Dongshaea marina: one gene and its partner. The protein of the gene in region 2 interacts with the protein of the main gene of each other region in a pairwise test. Links are inferred from orthologs where the notes say so. Each region holds a gene or a part of one and is shown on either strand. Other genes may lie near its edges.

Evidence for each region.
Region 1: the proteins of gyrA (region 2) and gyrB interact in binary tests that used the Escherichia coli proteins (3 or more experiments, as listed by UniProt). The link is inferred for Dongshaea marina from one-to-one orthologs.

The regions. Positions count from the first base shown.
Region 1 is NZ_CP028897.1:2,294-6,302, reverse strand. What follows is about bases 320-3,429. They hold gyrB (DNA topoisomerase (ATP-hydrolyzing) subunit B), read right to left. Parts: upstream 3,030-3,429; coding sequence 609-3,029; downstream 320-608. Other genes in these bases: recF (DNA replication/repair protein RecF), read right to left, coding at 3,019-3,429; DB847_RS00025 (valine--pyruvate transaminase), read left to right, coding at 320-535. In the rest of the region: more of DB847_RS00025, read left to right, coding at 1-319; more of recF, read right to left, coding at 3,430-4,009. UniProt on the Escherichia coli protein: DNA gyrase negatively supercoils closed circular double-stranded DNA in an ATP-dependent manner to maintain chromosomes in an underwound state.
Region 2 is NZ_CP028897.1:3,334,412-3,338,537, reverse strand. The notes cover bases 1-3,227. They hold gyrA (DNA gyrase subunit A), read left to right. Parts: upstream 1-348; coding sequence 349-3,027; downstream 3,028-3,227. Other genes in these bases: DB847_RS15610 (alpha-glucosidase), read right to left, coding at 3,093-3,227; ubiG (bifunctional 2-polyprenyl-6-hydroxyphenol methylase/3-demethylubiquinol 3-O-methyltransferase UbiG), read right to left, coding at 1-147. Outside these bases: more of DB847_RS15610, read right to left, coding at 3,228-4,126. UniProt on the Escherichia coli protein: A type II topoisomerase that negatively supercoils closed circular double-stranded (ds) DNA in an ATP-dependent manner to maintain chromosomes in an underwound state.

The sequences.
Region 1 (4,009 bases), 3.3 Mb from region 2 along the record:
CAACTGTATCCTATCACTCAGCCTGTCTAAGCTTGGATTTCCCGGAACTCGTTGCGGCATCATAGTTGCGGATGAGCAATTGATCGCGACCATCAGGAATATCAACGGCATGATCAATCTGGCTCCCGGTGCAATCGGGCCCCGGCTACTGCTGAACTCAATCAAAAATCGCAAGCTGCTGGAACTGGCTGATCACACAATTCGTCCCTACTACCAGGAGCGCTGTAACCAGGCGATCGCCCTGCTCAGGCACAAGATCAGCGACAAAAGGGTATTGCTCCATCAACCCGAAGGTTCGCTGTTCTTATGGCTATGGCTAAAAAACCTTCCTGTCACCTCCTTTGAGCTCTACAAGAAACTAAAAGACAGGGGGCTGCTGGTGGTTCCCGGTGAGCCATTTTTTAGTGGAGTTGATGATAAGAGCTGGCCACATCAAAGCCAATGTTTACGTCTAAACTACACTCAACCTCTTGATGAGCTTGAGAAGGGCTACCAGATCCTGGCTGATACCCTGAGCGATATCGGTTATCTATAACCCCGAGAAAAGAAGCCACAAGCAATAAAAAAGGAGCCCGAAGGCTCCTTTTTTTATTCGCTAAAAGCTTAAATCAGATATCCAGGTTTGCCACTTTCAGGGCATTTTCTTCGATGAACTGGCGACGCGGCTCAACGTGATCTCCCATCAGGGTCGCAAACAGTTGGTCCGCAGCAACCGCATCTTCGATGGTCACCCGCAGCATTCGACGAACCTCAGGATCCATGGTGGTCTCCCACAGCTGCTCAGGATTCATCTCACCGAGTCCCTTATAGCGCTGGATGCTCACACCCCGAGCTCCTTCATTCATCAGCCAGTTGAGGCCATCCTCAAAGTTTGCGATCGGCATCCGCTTTTCACCGCGGCTCACATAGCTACCCTCTTCGAGCAGTGAAGCCAGCTTCTCACCCAGCTGCAAAATACGTGAGTATTCACCGGAAGCAAAGAAGTCGTAGCTCAGAGGATTCGCATGCTCAATACCATGCTGACGGATCATCACCACAGGCAGATAGATGCCACGCTCCTCATCAAGCTTGGCAGTCACTGAGTAATCACAGCCATTAACCTTGCCTTCACACAGTGCCAGCTCCAGCTCTTTACACCAGGTTTCTACCACTGATTGCTCATTCAAAGACTCAATTGCCAGAGCCGATTGATAGATCAATTGGTTCAAAACCACAGATGGAATACGCCGGGACAGGCGCTCGATCAGCTTCTGAACCTTACGATATTCGGCAATCAGCTTCTCCAGAGGCTCACCACTAATCCCGGGAGCCGACTCATTGACATGCAGTGCGGCACGATCCAGGGCCATGGTGGTCTTGTATTCGAGCAGAGCCAGTTCATCTTTGAGGTATTGCTCCTGCTTACCCTTTTTGACTTTATACAGAGGTGGCTGAGCAATATAAACATAGCCGCGCTCGATTAGCTCCGGCATCTGACGGTAGAAGAAGGTAAGCAACAGGGTCCGAATGTGCGCACCATCGACGTCCGCATCGGTCATGATGATGACGTTGTGATAGCGCATCTTGTCCGGATCATACTCATCCCGGCCGATGCCGCAGCCCAGAGCCGTGATCAAAGTTGCCACCTCCTGAGAGGAGAGCATCTTATCAAAGCGAGCTTTTTCAACGTTGAGGATCTTACCCTTAAGTGGCAAGATCGCCTGGTTTTTCCGGTTACGACCCTGTTTGGCGCTACCACCTGCCGAGTCACCCTCCACTATGTAGAGTTCTGAAAGTGCCGGATCCTTCTCCTGGCAATCAGCCAGTTTGCCGGGCAGACCGGCCAGATCCAGTGCTCCCTTGCGGCGAGTCATCTCACGCGCCTTGCGCGCAGCCTCACGCGCCCGCGCGGCATCGATGATTTTTGAAACCACCGAGCGTGCATCCTGAGGGTTTTCCAGAAGATAATCACTGAGCTTTTCACCCATGGTCTGCTCAACGGCGGTCTTCACTTCAGAGGAGACCAACTTATCCTTGGTCTGAGAAGAGAACTTGGGATCCGGAACCTTCACCGAAATAATGGCGGTCAAACCTTCCCGGGCATCATCACCGGATGCAGAGGTCTTGGCTTTCTTGCTATAACCCTCTTTATCCATGAAGTTATTCAGTGTTCGGGTCAGTGCGGCACGGAAGCCCGCCAGGTGTGTTCCACCATCGCGCTGAGGAATGTTATTGGTAAAACAAAAGATATTCTCCTGATAGGCATCATTCCACTGCAGGGCGACTTCAACGCTGATCCCATCGTCACGCTCCATATTAAAGTGCAAAACCTTCTGATGGATCGGCGTCTTGCTACGATTGAGATATTCAATGAATGCCTGAATCCCGCCCTCGTAGCAGAAATGATCTTCACGGTTCTCCCGCTCATCAATCAGGCGAATTGACACCCCCGAGTTAAGGAAAGAGAGCTCACGCAGCCGCTTGGCCAGGATGTCGTAGTGGAAGTTGGTATCAGAGAAGATCTCTTCACTTGGCCAGAAGCGGATCTCAGTACCTGAGGACTCGGTGCTTCCAACCTCCTTGAGAGGCTCCAGAGGCTCCCCTAAGTGATAGTTCTGCTCATGGATATGCCCCTGGCGACGAATAATCATCTGCAGACGATCGGACAGGGCATTTACCACGGAAACCCCGACCCCGTGCAGACCACCTGATACCTTATAGGAGTTATCATCAAACTTACCACCGGCATGCAGTACCGTCATGATAACTTCGGCCGCCGAACGCCCCTCTTCCGGGTGCATATCCACAGGAATACCGCGACCATCATCTTTAACCGAGACAGATCCGTCCGCATGGATGGTGACTATGATGTCACTACAATGACCCGCTAATGCCTCATCAATCGCATTATCGACCACCTCAAATACCATGTGATGCAGGCCGGTTCCATCATCGGTGTCCCCGATATACATTCCCGGACGCTTACGCACCGCATCCAGACCTTTTAATACCTTAATACTTGAGGAGTTATAACTGTTATCAGCACTCATCGCTTGCTCTCACACTTCGGGATATCTCAGAAATCCTGCCATGTTCCACGTGAAACATCTTATCAGCCCGGGCAACCAGCTCGGGATCAAGATGATCAAGATCAATGGCTGTGACAAAGATTTGAGAATCGCTCTGTTGTAACCGTTCCATCAATAGATGGCGCTTTTCTGAGTCGAGCTCAGAGGCAAAATCATCGATTAAGAAAATAACTTTCTTATCGCCCTGTGCTGAGAGGTAACAACCCTGCGCCAGGCGCATCGCACATACCATCAGCTTCAGTTGTCCTCTCGACAGGATGTCGCAAACAGGAACACCATTTGCCTTTAGCCGGAGATCGGCCTTATGGGCCCCGGTGCTGGTATAGCCCAGCACCCGATCCCGTTCAAAATTTGCCTGAAGAAGCTCTCCGAGGGATTTTTCATGATCCCACCCCTGATAATAATCAAGAGAAACTTCATACTCAGGAAGAAAAAATCCAATAAAATCAACAGCTTGCGAGAAAAATCCTTCGCAATATTCCGCCCTTTTTTCCGCGATCTCTTCACTAATCCGGGTCAGCTCCTGATCCCAGAAACCGAGCGCCTGATAACCGCGGCTCTGCTTAAGCTGTGCATTACGCTGCTTAAGAAGCCGGCTAAACTGTTTCCACAAGGGGTGAAAGCTATTGTCCTGGTAGAACACTCCCCAGTCGATAAAGGATCGCCTGAGTTTAGGGCCACCACTGAGCAACTCACCCCCCTGGGGATCGATCAATTGTACCGGCAATAGCCTGGCAAGGGCCGCAAGGCTATCCGCGGATTGGCCGCCAATCTTTAGCTGGGACACCCCCGATCGACTCCGCTCCATGCCGATCGCCAGCTCAGTTGCAGCATCCTCATCGGACAAGCGCCCGAACAATACATAGGCCGACTCCCCATGACGGATGATCCGACTAGCCCTGTGGGAGCGAAATGAACGCCCATACCCCAGGCAGTGGATC
Region 2 (4,126 bases):
CTTATCAAACAAGCCATCACATTTTTCAGTGATCCAGTCCAGGCGCACAGGGTTCAGTTGGTGAAGCGCCTTAAACTCACCCTGCTCATCCCACCAGGAGTGGGCCATGGCCTCAAATTTCTCTATCTCTTGAGGATCGATATTCATTCCATTTCTCTTACTTTGCGCATCAGGAAGAGGGACAGTATACCCTAGGGTGAGACTCACAGAAATTATCCTTGATCTCTCGGGAGCTGAGTTGTTTAAAGCTGGTATGTCAAGTCAATTCAGGACTGCTTCGAGCGGCTTTTCTGTGGTATCATGCGCTACTGCTAAAAAATTGATAACAGGTTGGGGATTAAGGCACATATGAGCGATCAGGCTAATGAGATCCTGCCGATTAATATTGAGGAGGAGCTAAAGAGCTCCTATCTGGAATATGCGATGAGTGTCATCGTAGGCCGTGCACTACCGGATGTACGTGACGGCCTCAAACCGGTACACAGGCGTGTGCTGTTTGCGATGAATGAGCTCAGCAATGACTGGAACAAGCCATACAAGAAATCTGCACGTGTGGTCGGTGATGTCATCGGTAAATATCACCCCCATGGTGATACGGCGGTTTATGACACCATAGTCCGTTTGGCCCAGGACTTCTCGATGCGTTATACCCTGGTCGATGGCCAGGGGAACTTCGGTTCGGTCGATGGTGACTCTGCGGCAGCGATGCGTTACACCGAAGTACGCATGGATAAGATTGCTCATGAGCTGCTGGCCGATCTGGATAAAGAGACGGTTGATTGGGTTCCTAACTATGATGGAACCGAGCAGATCCCTGCGGTTCTTCCGACCCGAGTTCCGAATCTTCTGGTCAACGGTTCATCGGGGATTGCGGTGGGGATGGCGACTAACATCCCACCTCACAACCTCAACGAGGTGATCGATGGCTGTCTGGCGCTGATCGCCAATGAAGATCTCAGCTGTGATGAGCTGATGGAATACATTCCGGGTCCGGATTTCCCAACCGGAGCCATCATTAATGGTCGCAGTGGTATTTTGCAGGCCTATCGTACCGGGCGCGGCAAGATCTATATTCGGGCCCGCACTGAAATCGAGCAGATGGACAGCGGTCGTGAGCGGATCGTGGTTACCGAGCTGCCCTATCAGGTCAATAAGGCCCGCTTGATCGAGAAGATTGCCGAGCTGGTAAAAGATAAGCGCCTGGAGGGGATCAGTGCGCTGCGTGATGAGTCGGACCGTGAAGGGATGCGGATGGTCATCGAGCTCAAGCGCGGTGAGATGGCCGATGTAGTGCTGAATAACCTCTATGCCCACACCCAGATGCAGGTGGTGTTCGGGATCAACATGGTGGTTCTGGCCGATGGTCAGCCTAAGATCCTCAATCTCAAAGAGGTGCTCAAGGCGTTTATCCAGCACCGTCGTGAAGTGGTGACTCGCCGGAGTATTTTTGAGCTGCGTAAGGCTCGGGATCGAGCCCACATTTTGGAAGGTCTGTCGATCGCATTGGCGAACCTGGATCCTGTGATTGAAGTGATCCGCAAATCACCCACCCCTGCCGCCGCGAAAGAAGCACTGGTCGGCCAGGGCTGGGAGCTGGGACAGGTTGCCGGCATGCTGGAAAAGGCCGGAGATGATGCGGCGCGCCCCGAGTGGCTGGAACCTGAGTTCGGGATCCGGGACGGCCTCTACTATCTGACCGAGGTCCAGGCCCAGGCGATTTTGGATCTGCGCCTGCAGAAACTGACCGGTCTTGAGCATGAGAAGATTATCGGCGAATACCAGGAGATCCTGGAACAGATCGCAGAATTGATGCGGATCCTCAGCGACAGCGTACGCCTGATGGAAGTGATCTGTGAAGAGCTGGAAGCGGTCAAGGCCGGTTACGGCGATGAGCGTAAGACTGAGATCACCACCTCCAGCGCCGAGATCAATATCGAAGATCTGATCACCCCGGAAGATGTAGTGGTGACCCTGTCTCACCAGGGCTACGTGAAATATCAGCCGCTGACCGACTATGAGGCGCAGCGCCGTGGTGGACGCGGTAAGTCGGCGACCCGGATCAAGGAGGAGGATTTTGTTGAGCGCCTGCTGGTGGCCAATACCCATGACACCATCCTGTGCTTCTCGAGTCGCGGACGCCTCTACTGGCTCAAAGTCTACCAGCTGCCAGAGGCGACCCGTGCCGCCCGTGGCCGACCGATTGTGAACCTGTTGCCTCTGGAGGAGGGGGAGCGGATCACCGCAATTCTGCCGGTACAGGCATACGATGATGATAAATATATCCTGATGGCGACCGCATCCGGTACGGTGAAGAAGACACCGCTGTCGGCCTATAGCCGTCCGCGTTCTGCCGGGATCATTGCCTTGAACCTCAATGAGGGGGATGAGCTGATCGGGGTGGATATCACCACGGGTGAAGATGACATCATGCTGTTCTCTGATGCCGGTAAGGTGGTGCGCTTTAACGAAAAGGTTCGTGACAGCGAGAGCGGTGCGGTGAAGCTCGATGATGAGGGCAATGAGCAGTTGGCCATTCGTCCTATGGGCCGGACCGCAACCGGGGTGCGTGGGATCAAGCTTGCCGATGGCAGCAAGGTGGTTTCTCTGATCGTACCGCGTGGCGAGGGTGAGATCCTGACGGTGACCGCCAATGGCTACGGTAAGCGGACTGCCCTGGATGAGTACCCTGCCAAGAGCCGGGCAACCCAGGGGGTGGTCTCGATCAAGGTGACCGAGCGTAACGGCCTGGTGGTCGGAGCGGTTCAGGTGGTCGAAAAAGACGAGATCATGCTGATCACCAATGGTGGCACTTTGGTAAGAACCCGGGTTCACGAGGTGAGTGTCATTGGTCGTAACACCGCCGGAGTTCGTTTGATCCGTACCGGGGATGATGAGCAGGTGGTTGGTTTGCAGCGGATTGATGAGCCTTCGGATGAGGAGGATCAGGAGCTGCCAGCGGATATGGCCGGTGAAGCGACTGAGGAAACCCCTTCTCAGCAGCAAGACAGCGACAGTGATGAAGAGTAAAGCTCTTTGATCTCTGGGTGAAAAAAGCCAGCAGATGCTGGCTTTTTTATTACGTTTTTTCCGTGTTAGTGTCGCTTTAGCACCAGGGCCTCATAGGGACGCAGGGTCAGCTGCTCCTCTTTAAGGCTTGGCGCCGGATAGTTACCCAGCAGAGGCTGACACTGGTTGAGTCCCTTGAGCCGGATCGGTTTCTCCCCGGCATCGAAGCTTAAGATCACCCACAGCTCCTCCTGCTCATCCTTACGCAGGTAGCCGTAGAGAGCATCATCCCCAAGCTCGATCAGCTCCTGCCTGCCATAGGTCAATATCGGATGAGCCTTACGCAGGGCGATAGCGCTGCGGTAATAGTGAAGGATCGATTCGGGATCGCGCTCAGCGGCATCCACATTGATGGCAGGGTAGTTGGGGTTGATCTTGATCCAGGTGTTGTCGGAGCTGGAGAAGCCTGCATTTTTGCTGCTGTCCCACTGCATCGGAGTTCTTGAGTTATCCCGCCCCTTGTAGAGCAGGCCGGGCAATAGCTCCTCCTTGCTCTTGCCAAGTTCCCGCTGCTCCCGATAATAGTTAATCATCTGAATATCCCGAAACTCTTGTGGCTCGAAGTGGCAGTTGGTCATGCCGATCTCCTCTCCCTGGTAGATATAGGGAGTCCCCCACTGGGTGAGCTGGAAGGTTGCCAGCATCTTCGCCGATTCGATCCGGTAGCGATCATCATCCCCGAATCGCGAGACGCTGCGTGGTTGATCGTGGTTCATCAGGTAGGCACTATTCCAGGATTTACCATACAGGGTGTCATGCCACTTCTGCATCACCTCCCTGAGCTTAGGTACACTAACCTTGCCGACCTCGTAATGCTCAGCAGAACGCTTATCCACATCCATTGCCTCGAAATGGAACAGGGTCTGAAGCTCCCGTCTATCTTCGCCGCACAATAGCAGGGCATCTTCGGCGGTCGCCCCCGGGCACTCGCCGACCGTCATACAGTCATAGCGTGACAACACTTTGGCATGGATATCCTGCAAAAACTCGTGCAACCTGGGGCCGTTGTTATAGAAGGCCCCGATGTCGTGGGTATCCTCGGGTATATCCGGCAATCCTG